Regions from separate parts of the Arthrobacter sp. CJL-S3 genome, predicted to be linked through region 2. Evidence: predicted binding sites of a transcription regulator. Region 2 holds the regulator's gene; the other holds the start of a gene.
The links. Region 2 encodes Rex, which represses fermentation and respiration genes when NADH is low (regulators of the CRP and FNR family bind a similar motif). Its sites were predicted from a motif close to CTTGTGAANNNNTTCACAAG; they were not measured.
Positions count from the first base shown of each region.

Region 1: a site for Rex is predicted at 3,006-3,025, ahead of benA (benzoate 1,2-dioxygenase large subunit). Genes of this name have one in related genera too.

Region 1 covers NZ_CM160046.1:1,895,470-1,903,675, reverse strand. The annotation lists gene benC (benzoate 1,2-dioxygenase electron transfer component BenC) at 1-831, opposite strand, end outside; gene benB (benzoate 1,2-dioxygenase small subunit) at 955-1,491, opposite strand; gene benA (benzoate 1,2-dioxygenase large subunit) at 1,528-2,910, opposite strand; gene catA (catechol 1,2-dioxygenase) at 3,231-4,127, shown strand; gene AC06G6_RS08550 (benzoate/H(+) symporter BenE family transporter) at 4,233-5,531, shown strand; gene AC06G6_RS08545 (SRPBCC family protein) at 5,713-6,498, opposite strand; gene AC06G6_RS08540 (DUF427 domain-containing protein) at 6,596-7,123, shown strand; gene AC06G6_RS08535 (DUF7144 family membrane protein) at 7,251-7,685, opposite strand; gene AC06G6_RS08530 (DedA family protein) at 8,040-8,206, shown strand, end outside.
Region 2 covers NZ_CM160046.1:3,633,292-3,641,497, reverse strand. The annotation lists gene AC06G6_RS16695 (FadR/GntR family transcriptional regulator) at 1-337, shown strand, start outside; gene AC06G6_RS16690 (FAD-binding oxidoreductase) at 393-1,787, opposite strand; gene AC06G6_RS16685 (3-deoxy-7-phosphoheptulonate synthase) at 2,226-3,338, shown strand; gene AC06G6_RS16680 (helix-turn-helix domain-containing protein) at 3,633-3,845, shown strand; gene AC06G6_RS16675 (30S ribosomal protein bS22) at 4,045-4,143, shown strand; gene AC06G6_RS16670 (HAD family hydrolase) at 4,425-5,258, opposite strand; gene AC06G6_RS16665 (glutaredoxin family protein) at 5,477-5,737, shown strand; gene AC06G6_RS16660 (redox-sensing transcriptional repressor Rex) at 5,829-6,524, shown strand; gene AC06G6_RS16655 (hypothetical protein) at 6,617-7,480, opposite strand; gene AC06G6_RS16650 (hypothetical protein) at 7,706-8,206, opposite strand, start outside.

The DNA of each region.
Region 1 (8,206 bases), 1.7 Mb from region 2:
GGACGTTCCGGGTTCGGAAGCAATGTAGTCCCAGGTGAATCCGGGCAGCTTCGCCTCATATTCCCGCAGCCAGCCCAGGCCGGCGATGTCCGCCTCGCGGGTCAGCCCGTAGATCAGGTGGACCGGCGTCGACGGCGGGTTCTCGGTGAGCTTCTCGAGGATGGACAGGAGCGGGGCCAGACCGGTGCCGCCCGCCAGGAGCAGCAGGGGGCGCTTGGGCTCCCGCAGGAAGAATGAACCGTAGGGACCTGTGAGTTCGATGGTGTCGCCCACCGCCGCCCGGTCGCGCAGGTACTCGGACATCGCGCCCTGCGGCGTTACCCGCACCATGAAGGAGGCGGTGTGAACCTCGGGGCCGCTGCTGAACGAATAGGAGCGCTCCGCGTCGGTTCCGGGGACCTTGAGGTTGACGTACTGGCCCGGGAGGAAGGCCAGGGCGTCGCGGTTTTCGACCTCCAGGCTGAAGGAAACCGTGGTTTCCGAATGCTTGTTGAGTTCCGTCAGGGTGGACGTGAAGGTCGTGGCCGAGGTTTTCGCGGATGCCGATGTGGCAGGGATCTGGATGGCCAGGTCCGACTCCGGGACCGCCTGGCAGGTCAGCATGTAGCCCTTGGCGAGTTCGTCCTCCGTCATCGCGTCGTCAATGAAGTCGCCGGGGTCGAAGGAGCCGGAATCGCAAAAGGCCTTGCAGGTGCCGCAGGCGCCGTCCCGGCAATCTGACGGAATGTTGATCCGGGCCTTGTATGCGGCGTCCATCACCGTCTCGTAGTCGCCTACCTTGATGACTTTGGTGACGCCGTCTTCGAAGCTGAGGGCTACTTTGTGGCCCATGATTTCCTCCTGCTGGGGGTCGCGTCGTCGCGATCCGGAAAGTGCGGATGTGCCTGTGTGGGCACGGGGTTTGGAACCGTCCGCGCCGGTGCCCGGGAAGTGCCGGGCACCGGCACGCGGCCGTTAGATCATGTAGACGTCCACCACGTGGTGGATGTAGTCGTTCTTCAGGATGACCTTCTTTTTCATGATGACCGGCGCCTCGCCGGCGAGGTCGATCGTGTAGAAGCTGGTGCCGAAGTACGTGTCGGTTGTGTTGTAGCGGAAGTACAGGGTGAACCAGTTGAAGCGCACCTTCACCTGGTCGCCGTCGTGCTCCACGATCTCGATGCCTGTGAGGTTGTGCCCGGTGCGGGGCTCCGGGAGGGAGGTTGCCGACGACCGGTCTGTCTTGATCCGGAAGACACGGTCCTCAATGCCGCCGCGGTTATCGTAATAGATGAGCGAGATCTCGTTCTGCGGGTCCTCGGTCAACCGGTCGTCGACGTCCCATGCGGGCATCCAGAACTCGGAGTCCGGGTGGTAGCACTGGAGCCATTCATCGAACTGGCGCTCATCCAGCAGCCGGGCCTCCTTGTAAAGGAAGGCGCGGACGGTTTCGAGGGTGGCGATCTCCTCAGCGCTCTTGAGCGCCGCAACTGTTCTGATCAGGTTTGTCATGGGTTATGCACTCTCTCTGGTTCCACGTGGTCTAGGTCATGCGGTGACAGGAACGGTGTCCAGTGCGGACTGTTCCTCTTCCGCCAGGGCCCGGTCCATGACTTCCTTCCAGTACCCGTGCTGGATGGGGTAGAGCCCCTCGTCCTCGGTGCGCACGCCGGACGCGATCACCTTGGTCATGCCCAGCGCCTTGGCCTGTTCGTCGGGGCCGGCAATCTCGTGGGTAGACCCGCGGGTCATGTCGTTCCACGGCGCCGAGGTGGCCCAGTAGGTCTTGTTGCAGGACCGGAACTCCTCGAGGTCGTCGGGGGTGGCCATGCCGGTGGCGTTGAAGAAGTCCTCGTACTGCCGGATGCGCTTGGACCGGTTCTCCTGCGATTCGCCCTTGGGTGCGATGCAGTAAATCGTCACCTCGGTCTGGTCCGCGGAGATGGGACGGAAGTGCCGGATCTGCGAGGAGAACTGGTCCATGATGTAGACGTTCGGGTACAGGCAGAGGTTTCGCGAGATGTTGATCATGAAGTTCGCCATCTCCTCGCCGTACTTGGCAACGAGCTCCTCGCGGCGGTCCCACAGCGGGCGGTCCTCCGGGTTGGTCCATTCCTGCCACAGCAGCAGGTGACCGTGATCGTAGGAATAGAAGCCGCCCTTGACCTTGCCCCACTTGCCGGCGTCCATGGCCTTGGTGGTGTTGGCGGAGTCGCCGGAGTTGCGGCGGGCCGTGGTGGCGGCGTAGTTCCAGTGCACGGCGGTGACGTGGTAACCGTCGGCGCCGTTCTCGGCCTGCACCTTCCAGTTGCCGTCGTAGGTGTATGTGGATGCCCCACGCAGCACTTCGAGGCCCTCCGGCGACTGATCCACGATGGAATCGATCACCTTGGTGGCGTCACCCAGGTGCTCTTCGAGCGGGAGAACGTCAGCCTTCAAGGAACCGAACAGGAAACCGCGGTACGACTCGAAGCGGGCAACCTTGGTGAGGTCGTGGGAACCCTCTTTGTTGAAGCTCTCCGGGTAGCCGGCGTTGCGTGAGTCCTTGACCTTCAGCAGCTCACCGGAGTTCTTGAACGTCCAGCCGTGGAACGGGCAAGTGAACGTCGTGCGGTTGTCCGTCTTCCGGCGACACAGCATGGCGCCGCGGTGGGAGCACGCGTTGACGATGCAGTTAAGGTTCTCGTCCTTGTCTCGGGTAATCACCACGGGGGTGCGGCCAATGTTGGTGGTGAAGTAGTCCCCCACGTTGGGAATCTGGGACTCGTGCGCGAGATAAACCCAGTTGCCCTCGAAGATGTGCTTCATCTCCAGTTCGAAAATCTCCTGATCGGTAAAAATTTCGCGCTTGGCCCGGATGACGCCGTTCTCACGGTCGTCGATCACTGCGTCGGCAAGGACCTCACGGACATGGTTCAGGTTCTCGGTCATGGCTGCTCCTTCATTGGAGAGTGCTGTGCGGATTGGCGGCAGGTCAGGGTCAGACGGTGGCGCCGACGGGGAACGTTGTCCGCCAATTTTGTCCTATCGTGACCACCCTCACATCAGGCAAATACCTAGGTTCGACCAAGGGTGCAACTATGTAGGCTTTATGACACAAAAGCCCCCAAATAGATATTTGTGGCGTCCTTATCGCGAGGCTTACCATGAGACAGACATCACGCGCAGCCACGTCACCGCGGATTCAAATCCTGACGCACGGAGGCTCGCAACGGGTGCAGGGACCTTTCCTCCCCTGTTCAATGAAGAGTATGGAGAACACCATGACTGAGACCCAAGCGGACACCCGCACAGAGGACGAGGGCACTGCCGTCGAAGCCGGCTCAAAGGCCACCGAACGCTTCACCGCCTCAGGAAAGCTCGCTCATCTGGATGTGCCGAAGGAACGGGTGAGCCTGCTGGCAGGGGCACTTATCAAGGCCGCCAACGACATCGTCGTCGAACACCAGGTCACCTACGAGGAATACAACGCACTCAAGGCCTGGCTGATCAAGGTAGGGACGGACGGGGAATGGCCGCTGTTCCTGGACGTGTGGCTGGAACACACTGTCGAGGACGTCAACTCCCAGGACCGTCCAGGCACCGTGGGCACCATCGAGGGACCCTACTACGTGCCCGGCGCCCCCGTGCTCCAGAGCCCTGGCACCGTGGAGATGCGCGAGGACGAGGAGGGCACCCCGCTGCACTTCACGGGCCACTTCACTGACACCGAAGGCAATGCAATCCAGGGAGCCCAGGTGGAAATTTGGCACGCGGACAGCGCCGGGTTCTACTCCCAGTACGCCCCGGGCCTCCCCGAGTGGCTCTTCCGCGCCACGGTCAAGGCAGACGACGACGGCCGCTTCGAAATCAACACGATGCGCCCGGCGCCGTACCAGATTCCCACCGACGGAGCTTGCGGACAGCTGATCAACGCGGCCGGGTGGCACGCCTGGCGCCCGGCGCACATCCACATCAAGGTCTCCGCGCCCGGCTTCCAGCCTGTCACCCAGCAGCTGTACTTCCCCGGCGATGCTCACAACGCCGATGACATCGCATCGGCAGTCAAGCCCGAGCTGATGCTGGACCCGCGTCCGCGCACGGACGGCCAGACCGGCGAAGAAGTGGTCTATGACTACGTCCTCGCCAAGGAAGGCCAGCACAAGTAGGAACCACCCCTCGCAATCGGTGCCGGCCCCGGATCTGGCACGGAAGGCGCCCCGGAGTGTCAGCTCCGGGGCGCCAGTATTTTTCCGCCGATCCCAGGAGCCAGAATGCCGCGATCCCGTCTGATCCCGCCCGCCATGCCCCACGCGGAGGCCGCTGTGGCTGCGGAGTCCCAACCGCTGCTTGAACGCCCCGAGGGTCGCCCCGCAGGCGTACGCCAATTCCTCCGTGACCTGGGCCCTCCCTATGTATCCAATGGGGTGATCGGTCTCATCTTCTCCAGCTCCGGCCCGATAGCGGTCACCTTGGCCGTTGGAGCAGCGGGCGGACTTACCCAGGGCCAGCTCGCATCCTGGGTGTTTGCCATCCTTTTCTCGGGCGGGGCCGCGACAGTCTTCATGTCGCTCCTCTATCGCCAGCCCCTGGGCTTCGCATGGTCCATTCCCGGCACGGTGCTCCTTGGCCCGTCGCTGCAGCACCTGTCCTTTCCTGAGGTCGTCGGCGCCTTCTTCACGTCCGCTGTTCTCATCCTCGCCCTGGGTGCCACCGGAATGGTGCGGCGCATCATGGCGGCGGTCCCGATGCCCATTGTGATGGCCATGGTGGCCGCTGTGTTCCTGAAATTCGGCACGGACATCGTCGCCTCAACCCAGGCCAACCCTGTGGTTGCTGTCCCGATGGTGGCGGCATTCCTGGTCCTCACAGCCGTGCCCGCCCTGGGCAGGTTCGTTCCGCCGGTGCTCGGCACCCTTGTGGTCGGTTGCCTCGCAGTGGCGGCAAGTGGCCAATTTGCCCTCCGGGACGGCGGGCCAATCCTGGCCACCCCCGTCTTTACGCTTCCTGAGTTCACCTGGGCTGCCCAGCTCGAGCTGGTTGTTCCCCTGGCCCTCACCGTGTTGTTTGTTCAGAATGGTCAGGGCGTCGCCGTGCTCCGCGCCGCCGGCCACAATCCGCCGGTCAACGTCTTCGCCATCGCTTCAGGCGCGTTTTCCTTGCTCAACGCCTGCTGCGGCGCCGTTTCAGCCTGCGTGACCGGGCCCACCAACGCCCTCATGACCTCCTCGGGAAGCAGGCAGCGCCAGTACACAGCTGCCGTCGTGTTCGGCATCCTGGCCATGGTCTGTGCCCTCCTGGCCCCCACCCTCACCCGCCTCATGCTCGCCGCGCCCAAGGAATTCATCCTGGCCCTGGGCGGCATTGCGATGTTGCGGGCTCTCCAGCAGGCCTTCGTGACCGCCTTCGCCACAGCCTTCACCCTGGGGTCCCTGGTGACATTCGTCGTCACCATCTCCGGTTTGAGTCTCTTCAACATCCATCCGGCGTTCTGGGGCCTCGTCACCGGCTACACGGTGTCCCGACTGCTTGAACGCCCGGACCACGCCAAGTCCCAACGCCAAGATCGCTAGTGGCACGTCTTGCGCGTTCGGCACCTGACCCCTTCAATTCCCCGTACTCCTGCCAGGCAGCTTCGCGCAATTGCACCTGAACGAGCGGCCAGAGCTCCTCGCCGCGCTGCTCAGTGACTGGCTTGACCGGGCTCGCCCGGACGACAGGTGACGGCCTTCCCCAGAGGTTCAAGGAACGCTGCTAAGCGTTGCCCTCCGCGCGGCTCCTGATCCCTTGGAGCATCCGCCGGGACATGATGAAACTGGCAACCTCCACCGCCTCGACCAGGCACCGGGCCCACCACTGCCGGTAGGCATACCGCTCCCGCACCAGCAGCCGGGTGGTGCCGCCGGGCCGGGGCTGCAGGACAAATGCCCAGGAAAAATCGAACGGGCCGGGCGGGGAACCGGGAGGAACGCGCAGCACAAGGGCGTGGCCCGGCTCCACCAACCCCACTTCCAAGTCCGCGGAAGCAGCCGGTGCCAGATGAAAGCGGTCGCCGACCTTGATGTCCTGCCACTCCGGGTGGATACGGTCAGCACTGTGGATGTCCAAACCGGCCAGGTTTTCAAGGAAGTCGTAGCTGTAGAGTCCGCCGCGTCCCTGACCCATCTGCGCCAGCCAGGGCCACACCGCATCCACCGGAGCCTCGATGGTGATCGCCCGCGTTAACTGCAGGCCGGCACTGGCCAGGAAGTCGTCGCCCGGCAGCCCGCCGTCGGCTTCGGCGGGGGTGGCACCCCAGCGCAATTGAAAGCGCCGGAACAGGAAGCCCGATGCCACCAGCCCCACGAACACCGCGGCTGGCTTGTAAGGCTGTTTCATGATTTGGGGCATCGTCATCGGGCAATCCTCCAGACCGCCGAGTCCGCTGTCACGGGCCATAAGCCCCGAGGCCCGCCCACTCCGAAATGGATGTCCGGCGCTAACCCCCGGTTTGGTAACCAACGTGGCGCTTGGTTTCATCGGGTTCAGTGCTGAATTCATTCACGCCTTCCACTACACCGTTCAGGAGCACGTCCAGGGGTCCCAGGAACCCGGGCATTCACGGTGGCCTCCCAGCAGAAGATGGCAACATGGGGAGATGACTCCCGTTCAAGGTTTTTCCGGCTATTTCCGGCGTCCCCAGCCCATCAAACCCAGGGCCGGTCAGGAATCGGTGTGGGACTACCCGCGGCCGCCACGGGTCGAGCCGCGATCCGAACGGGTTATCGTGCGGCTTGGCGGGCAGGTTATAGCCGACACCACCGATGCAGTCCGCGTCCTGGAGACGAGTCATCCCCCTGTCTACTACCTGCCCTTTGACGCTTTCCCTGCCGGTGTACTCGTCCCGGTCGAGGGCACCAGCTTCTGCGAGTTCAAGGGGGAAGCGCACTACTTCGACGTCGTTTCCGGCGGAGTCGTTGTTCCCCGTGCCGGGTGGACCTACCCGGAACCCTCCCGGGGTTTCGAGGCGCTCAGTATCCGGGTGGCCCTCTACCCGGGTCACATGGACTCCTGCGAGGTCGACGGCGAGCAGGTGACCTCCCAGGAGGGGGACTTCTACGGCGGTTGGATCACCGCGCAGATCGTTGGTCCGTTCAAGGGTGGCCCGGGCACGGCGGGGTGGTGAGCGCATCGCCCTTGCGCCGGGACGGTCCCATCGGAGCGCCGGCGCGGGATGTCAGGATGCGGAACCGGGGCACCCTGCCGGTTTCCCTTGCCTTCCCGGTCAAGTGGAAACTCGTTTGCTTCCCAGTTCAGGAGGCGACGTTCGACGGCGTTTCACCGGTCCGTAGCTCGTCGCCGTGGGCGATGATCGCGTAGATGATCAGCACGTCGATGGCGATGACGATCAAGGACCACCACGGCTGCGCCGGAATCAGCATCAGCTGAACGACCGCACTGACGCCCGCAACGACGACAGCAACGATTCGAGCCCACGTTGCACCGGAGAAGAGCGCGACAGCGGTGAGGATCAGGAGCACCCCGAGAGCCACATTCCACCAGCCCCAGCCCTCCGCGTCGAAGAGGAACAGCGCGCCCTGGGTCGACAGGTAGTAGGTATCGGGCCCGGTGAGCGCGACGAGACCTTGAAGGCCGCTGAAAACGCCGTTGATGATCAGAATGACTCCGGCGAAACGGACCCAACCGGTCCAGCCAGTTGAAGCGACAGGATGATGGGCAGTACTCATTTTGTCGACCGCTTTCCGTTGAAATGTTCTGCCGTCGGCCTTGTGGTCGGCGCAGTCGTGTCGTGAAGCTGGTACCGATTCCGCTGATGTTCCTCACAGTCCGGGCCGGTCAAGCGGGATCCGACGGACCGCTGCAGCTCCATCCTGTGCCCTCTGTGAAGTGCGGCACCTCATCCGCTCCGGGTGAATTCACGCACCGGGTCAGGGTGTGACTGCAGCGTGCTCTTGACGCGGCCCGGGCCACAAGGGTATACAAGGGCCATCCCGGTGTCGTCGCGGGCGCAACGACCGCAAAATAACCGCGGGGAGCGCGGGACCGCCATGAGGAAGACACGGCGGAGTGAGGTGTGAGCGATGACCGGATTTTCTACCCTCCGCTTCGTGGCGCTCGGCTGGGCAGGCTTCGTCGCCGCGGAGGCAGGGGTGGCGGACGATTGGCCGTACTACTTCGGCGTCTTCGTGATTGTGCTGGCCCAGTGCGCCGGTGTACCGCTTCCCGCCGTGGCCGTTCTGCTTGGGGC
Region 2 (8,206 bases):
GGCCGAGGCGGCCCGGCTGCTGGAGCAGATGGACAGCTGCGCCGAGACGGAGGCGTTCCTGGCCCTGGATGTCCGCTTCCACCTGGCCCTCGCGGATGCCGCGGGCAACGCCGTCGTCAGCGCCATGATGGGCTCCCTCCGCGAAGCCATCCAGGACTATGCCGGACGGCTGACCGGACACCTCCCGGACTGGGATGCCACGGCTGCACGGCTCCGGGCTGAACACCGGGGCATCCTGGCGGCCATCTCCAACCACGACGGCGGCCGTGCGGCGCAGCTGGTGGCGGACCACATCGAGGGCTACTACGCGGAGGCCGGGCTGGGGTCCGGGACGTGATCCGCCGTCGAGATGGCATTCCGCGGCAGTGATCTCCGCTCCAATTACAGGGTCATCAGTCAGGCCTGATGTTCTGATTGAGCCTGAAGAAGTTCGCGGGGTCGTACGTGCGCTTGAGGGCCTTTAGCCGGTCGTATTTCGCGGCACCGTACGCGAGCCTGACACGCTCCTCGCCCTCTTCCATGAGGAAGTTCACGTAGACGCTGGTGTGGTGGGGGGCCAGGGCGGACCAATAGTCGCGGGCCCACTGGCGCTCGGCGTCGAAGCCTTCGGCAGTCTTGCTGTTGCCGTTGATGTTGAACGTGAACCCGGCCTGGCGGCCGTTGAATGCGGTAGCGTCGTCGTCGATCCTTGCCACCGCTCCGCCCATCTGCCATAGGGCGACGCTGGTTACAGGCGAGGTGATGCGCATGCCGTGCTCCACCACGGTGTCGATGACCTCGTCGCTGAGAGCTGCGACGTCACAGGACCTGACGTAGTAGTGCCAGCCGTGCGGGAACGACGGATCAAACGTCTTCTGGTGCTCCAGGAACGGCTTGGGCCGGCAAAAATCGAGCACGGGCGAACCGAATTCCTTGAGTGGCCGCAGGACTCGTTCGCCCTCCTCGACCGGTCCCGCGTAGCAGGCGGTGACCGCAATGACGAGCTTGCCCACCAGGTCTGGCGGGACGATGGGCAACGCCGGGGCCCGCCGTTGCACGGCGATGGTCATGAGCTCGTCGGGGCAGTCCGCGATCCAGTCCCGGTAAAAGCGGAGCACTTCCCGGGCATCTTCCATCGCCCAGAAGACGGGACCCGCAGTGACGTACGGGCCCACGGGATTCAGCCGGAACTCGAAGTCGGTGACGACGCCGAAGTTCCCGCCACCGCCCCGCACGCCCCAGAAGAGGTCCGCGTTCTCGTTCTCGCTCGCCCTGACCAGGTCGCCGTCGGCGGTGACCACATCCACGGACCGCAGCTGATCTATCGTGAGCCCGTATTTGCGCATGACCCACCCGATACCCCCGCCCAGCGTCAGACCGGCCACGCCGGTATGGGTAACGATTCCCGAAGGAACGGCGAGACCGAACTCCTGTGTCTCGCGATCGAGTTCGCCAAGCAGCGCGCCTGCCTGGACACGGACCGTCCGCGCCTCAGGGTCCACGCGGACGCCCTTCATCGGGCCCAGATCGATCAGCATGCCGCCGTCGCAGACCGACAGCCCCGGGAAACTGTGGCCGCCTCCGCGCACGGCAGCCAGCAGGTCCTGCGATCGGGCCAGCCGGATGGCAGCGCGCACGTCTGCGACGCCGGTGCAGCGGGCTATGAGGGCGGGACGGCGGTCAATCGACCCGTTCCACACCTTGCGGTGTTCCTCGTATCCAGCATCGTCCGGGCGGACGAGTTCGCCCCGAAAGGATGTCTGTAATTCATCGACAGCTACGGCGTCGATCTCCGTGCCTTGTGCCATGGGACTCACGGACCTCTCGCTCCTTCCAGCAGAGTCCCACCGTCGGGACGAACTGGCAAGAGGAAAGGTAACCACCGGCGTCGAGCACAATCAGTCCTGTGGTCCTGCTGTGGCGCGCCCGGAGCTGGCCGGCGTCGTTGGGGACAAAGCCAGCTCAGCAACAGCCCGCAGCACGCGCTCCTTGGCCCGCTGGGACACCCTGATCAGGACACTCTGTGACCGCCGCGATTTTGCGACGGCGGCAGCGTGCGGTTACGGTGTGCTTATGACTAACCGTTGGTATGCGTATTTTTCGTTGGCTCTGGAGGGGCCCGCGTCTAGCTGACACGCATCCAACCTTCCTTCAGAGCCAACAGGGCAGAGATCATTCTCTGCCCTTCGCCATTTCCCGGCGGGTTCTGATCAGGGCCCGCTCCGCACCCCCGGAACAGGACCCCCATGAGCATCGAAGCAGCCCCCGAATCCCAGCAGTCAACATCCAACCTGCGCGTCAGCGAGTTCACCCCGCTGCCCACCCCGCAGGAGATCGTCGCGGAGCTGCCGCTGGACACCCGCCTGGCCGAGACCGTGGCCCGGGGCCGGGACGAGGTCCGCGCGATCATGGACGGCGTCGATGACCGCCTGCTCGTCATCGTGGGCCCCTGCTCCATCCACGATCCCAAGGCCGGCCTCGAATACGCCCGCCGGCTGGTCAGCCAGGCCGAGAAGCACAAGGAAGACCTGCTGATCCTGATGCGGGCCTACTTCGAGAAGCCCCGCACCACGGTGGGCTGGAAGGGCCTGATCAACGACCCCCGGCTCGACGGCAGCCACGACATCGCCGCCGGGCTGCGCGCCGCGCGCCGCTTCCTGCAGCAAGTCACCGCCCTCGGGCTGCCGGCCGGCACCGAGTTCCTCGAACCGATCAGCCCGCAGTACATGGCGGACCTCGTCTCCTGGGGCGCCATCGGTGCCCGGACCACCGAAAGCCAGATCCACCGCCAGCTGGCGTCCGGGCTGTCCATGCCGATCGGGTTCAAGAACGGGACCGACGGCGACCTGCAGGTCGCGCTCGACGCGTGCAGCGCCGCCGGGGCAGCCCAGGCGTTCCTCGGCATCGACGGCGAGGGCCGGGCCGCCCTGGTCTCCACCGCCGGCAACCCCGACACGCACATCATCCTGCGCGGCGGACGCAAGGGACCGAACTACTCCGCCCCCGACGTGGAGGCCACCTCCGCCAAACTGGCCGCCAAGCAGCTCAACCCGCGGCTGATCGTTGACGCGAGCCACGCCAACAGCGGCAAGAACCATCACCGCCAGGCTGAAGTCGCCCTCGAAATCGGCGCGCAGCTGGAGAACGGGGGTGCCTCGGCAGGTGCCATCGCCGGCGTCATGCTGGAGAGTTTCCTCGTCGGCGGGGCGCAGAACCTCGACGTCGCCGAGCACGCCGCCGGAACCGATGATCTGGTCTACGGCCAGAGCGTCACGGACGCCTGCATGGAGTGGGAAGTCACGGCCTCGGTCCTGGCGCAACTGGCGGCCTCCGCGCGCGTCCGCCGGACCCGGGGATAGGCGGTATTGCGGGCCGCTACACCGCCGATCCGCGGGCGGGCAGGGGACTGGGCGGGGCGGTCCGCGCCTCCTCCGGCTCGAGCCCCCGCGACCGCCGACCGATGCTGGGCAGTGCAGCGGTCCGCCACGCCAGAGATTCCGCGCGTCGGGGCCCTGGAGATCCGCGCAACTCTTTCACATTGGCACCATCAGCCCCTAGAGTATCTAACACATGGTTGTTTGATGGCTCAGCATCGGCACACCGCCATGTCGTTCAGATGGGGCTGCCGTTTGCTTGAGCAAAGGAATAAGGAAATGTCTTCGGAGGCTAACTTCTCCAATGCGCGCTTCTTGACCGTGGCCGAAGTCGCGGATGTGATGCGCGTGTCGAAAATGACCGTGTACCGGCTTGTTCATTCCGGCGAAATGCCGGCTGTCCGTTTCGGGCGCTCCTACCGGGTGCCGGAAGCCGCTGTTGAGCAGTACCTCAAGGGTGCTGTCGTCGACGGGAACACGGAAACAGGCTGAGCATCCGCCGTCTTCTGCGGCCGGAATAAGGATCTGCGGGCCCCTATGGGCCTGCGGTCGTGGTGTGCCCCCGATAGGCGGTACCCTGTTAAGGAACGTTTTACGTCATTGTAAGAACCTGTCCGTTGTACAGTCTGCTGCTTAGCCCGCGGACCCTTTCCAACAGGCAGGTACTGCATCTAGCCGGTAAGGAACTTTCGTGGGTTCAGTTATTAAGAAGCGTCGCAAGCGTATGGCCAAGAAGAAGCACCGCAAGCTGCTTCGCAAGACGCGCCACCAGCGTCGCAATAAGAAGTAGAGATACTTCGCATCATGTGAATGCCCGTTGCCTTCCCGGCAGCGGGCATTTTCTTTGGCATTTCCGCGCCTGGTTCGGACCGTCGACGCGCTTCTGGGCCGGCAGTGCGGGTGGTGGCGCGTAGCGGGGGACGCGCTTTCGGACAGTCGACGCGGGTTGGGACGGGCGCTACGCGGATCCGCGTAGCGCGGAGCAGGAAGCGCAGCGCGGAGCGGAAAGTGCAGCGCCGAACCGGAAGCGTAGCGCTGAGCGGGAGGCGCAGCGAAGAAATCGCGCGGGGCTTAGACGGTGGGGCCGCGGAAGCGGGAGAACCCCCGCCAGAGGCCGTAGATGGCCCCTCCGACGGTCGCGGCCTTGAGCCCCAGGGTGGCCGCGCGGCGTCCGGCACGGAAGTCGTAGACGGGCCAGTTGTTGTCGCGGGCGTGGCGGCGGAGCCCGGAATCCGGGTTGATGGCCACGGGGTGCCCCACCATGCTCAGCAGCGGGATGTCGTTGCGCGAATCGCTGTACGCCCAGCACCGGGCCAGGTCCAGCCCCTCGGCCTCGGCCATTGCCTGGACGGCCACCGCCTTGGCGGGGCCGTGCAGGATGTCGCCGACCAGCCGGCCGGTGTAGGAACCGTCCCGGATTTCGCCCACCGTGCCGAGCGCGCCGGTGAGGCCCAGCCTGGTGGAGATCACCGTGGCCACCTCGATCGGCGTCGCGGTCACGAGCCACACCCTGCGGCCCACCCGGAGGTGCTGCTCGGCCAGTGCCTTGGCCCCGGGCCAGATGCGGGATTCGATCATTTCGTCATAAACCTCTTCGCCGAGGACCCCAATGTCCTCCACGGTGAAGCCGGCGGCCAGGCCCAGGGCGGTGTCGCGGACGGCATGGACGTCATCCATCTTCTCGCCGCGCACCACGAACATGAACTGCTTCCAGGCAATGCCGAGCGCCTGCGGAATCGTGAAGGCCCCGCGCTGGTGCATCTTGCGGGCCACGTGGAACAGGCTGGCCCCGCGCATGAGGGTGTTGTCGACATCGAAGAACGCGGCTTCGCCGTGCTGCGCTGCTGCAACAGGCTGTGCAGCAGCAGGCTCGGTGACCACAACGGCGTACTTCTCTTCGGGCATGCCACGAGTCTAGTCAACACCGGGGCCGGTTCCCGTCGCGCAGCCCGCGGCGGCGACGGACATGTCGGGCTCGGCCCGCGGCACCGCACCCGCGCAGCCCGCGGCGCGGACATGTCGGCACGGCCCGCGGCGGCGACGGACACGTGGCACGGCCCGTGTCGGCGGCGGACGTGTCGGGCGCGTCGACGCGGGAGCGGCCGCCGGGCTACCGTGGAGCCATGCCAAGCCCCGACGTCGTCCTCATCACCAAAGCTGACTGCCATCTGTGCTCTGCGGCGCGCGCCGCCGTCGAGCGCGTCACCCAGGGTCTCGGGATCGGCTGGCGCGAGCAGTCCATAGAGGACGACGCCGAGCTGCGCGAACGTTTTGCGGAGGAGATCCCCGTGGTGCTGGTGGACGGCGTCCAGCGGGACTTCTGGAAGATTGACGAAGTCCGGCTGGAGCGCACGCTGCGCCGGGCGCTGGGACAAGAGGCCTGAGGCGCGGAGAAGCGCCGGGGACGGCTGCTTTGTTCGCTGAACTGCGGGGGCTCTAGAGTGGAACTCACAACGCGACTCAATGGAGCTGATAGTGACTTCGCTTGATTCATCCCCTGACGCGATGCCCGGGGGAGCAGGGACTGCCGCCAAGCAGATTCCGCCCGCGGCCGTTGCCCGGCTGACCATTTATCTGCGCGCCCTCACCACCCTGCTTGCCGAGGGCATTGACCGGGTCTCGTCCGAATCCCTTGCCGAGGCCTCCGGGGTCAGCTCCTCCACCCTCCGCAAGGACCTGTCCTACGTCGGCTCCTACGGGACCCGCGGCGTCGGCTACGAGGTTCAGTACCTCAACCGGAATATTGCCGCGGCGCTGGGACTGACGCGCGACTGGAAGGTCGCCATCGTCGGTGCCGGCAACCTGGGCAAGGCGCTGGCCCGGTACGGCGGATTCGAATCCCGGGGCTTCGAAATTGTGGCGATCTTCGATGCGGACCAGATGGTGGTGGGCAGCGAGGTGGGCTGGCTGCGTGTCAGCGACGCCGCCGACCTCGAGCCGGTGCTGCAGCGGACCGGCGCCAACATGGTGGTGCTGGCCCTGCCGGCCGCCGTGGCGCAGGACGTCTGCGACCGGGTCATTGCCGCCGGTGTGCGGAGCATCCTCAGCTTCGCCCCGGTGATGCTGCAGGTGCCGCCCGGGGTCAACCTGCGCAAGGTGGACATGGCCACCGAACTCCAGATTCTCGCCTATCACGCACAAAGGGCGCAGGACCCGGAGGATGCCGACTAGGTTCAGTCGGCCCCATCCGGCTCCCGCGCCCGTTGCGCTGGTGCCTGCGGCCTAGTACGGCCGCTTAGTGCGGTTCTCTTGGTAAGGTCCGCTTAGTACGGTCCGCCCGGCTGCCCGTAAGGGTTGGCAAACGGCTGCCGCTTGGCGAAGTACGGCGACGTGGCCGGCAGGTACAGCATCACAATGCCTGCGATGCCGAGGAGGATTGACAGCGTGGCGAGGCTCAGCGGGAAGATGCTGAGGATGGACAGGGCTGCGAAGACCGTCCCGAGGATCCGCGCCCAGTTCTTGCCTTTGCGGATGTTGAAGGCCACGAGCGCGTAGAGCCCGGCGCCGATCACGGCGAAAGCCACGATGCTGCCGACCAGGAATCCCCTGATGTCTTCGAACCTGATCTCAGCGCCGCTCCCGGCCATCTGCTCCTCGAACTGGGCCCGCATTTCGGGGGAGTCGATCATGCCCATCGCCATCAGGAGCGACAGGACCCAGACCACGCCGGCAGCGACGATGAGCCAGAAGGCCGTGTTGACCAGCTTGGGGATGCCCGCCGGGCCGGCCGTGGCCTGCGGCTGCTCGGAGGGGAACTGGGCGTAGGGGGACTGGCCGTACTGCGGGGGCTGCTGGCTGTACTGGGGCTGGTTGTACTGGGGCTGGTTGTACTGCGGCGGGTTCTGCCCGTACTGCGGCTGCTGCGGGGCGTTCTGCCCGTACTGGGGCTGCTGCCCGTACGGCGGCGCGGACGGGGCCTGACCGTACTGGGGCGCGGACGGCGGGGTCTGGCCGTACTGGGGCGCGGACGGCGGGGTCTGGCCGTACTGCGGCGCGTTCTGGCCGTACTGCGGCGCCGACGGCGGCTGCTCGCCGTGCTGGGGTGCGTTCTGGCCGTAGCGGGGGGCCGGCTTTTCGCCCGGCTCCGGGGAGTCCGGGTTCGACGGCGGGACTGGCGGGATGCTCATGGGCGTTCCTTTGCGTGGCGGTCTGATTCGGATACCGGAAACAGCTTCCTGCCCTGCCCCCAGCATGGTTTAGGTCCACCGTACCGCGGTCCGGCGCCCGCGCGGATCATTCCGGAGAGGTATTCTCGCCGGGTGCCTGGGCGCCAGTCAAGGCGCCGGTTCCGCGGGTAGCGGGATGTGCCCGGACGCTGCTAAGGCGCAGGTCAGGTCCGGGTCAGGCGCAGGTCAGGCCCGGCCGCGCAGGGAAGCGAACCAGGCCTGGGAGTTGGGCAGCCACATCAGCACGGCGGCCACCAGGCTGATGGTGAAGCTGGGCCAGCTGCCGGCGCCACGGCCGTCCGCGGCGCTGGTGTTGAGGATGGCCAGCAGCAGGGAGATGCCGGCGACGATCGTGAGGGCGAAGCGGGCCCACTCGTGGCCTTCCTTCATCTTCATGGACAGGATGACCTGTGCCCACGAAAGGGCCAGTGCCACCAGCACCAGCAGGAGCACCAGGAAGCCCAGGCCCGGAACGACGGCCAGGAGCACGAACGCCCCGAAGAGGCCGACGACCCCGCCCAGCAGGCCCAGCAGTCCGCTGATGAGCCAGATCCAGTAGGCGACTTTGAGCTCGATTGGCAGCCAGGTGACCGTGAACATGCCGGAGAATCCGCCGTGGGGCATTACATCGTTGAAGTTCCGGGGCCGGTCCGTCGGCATCTCAAAGCGGAATCCGCGAGGCGTTTG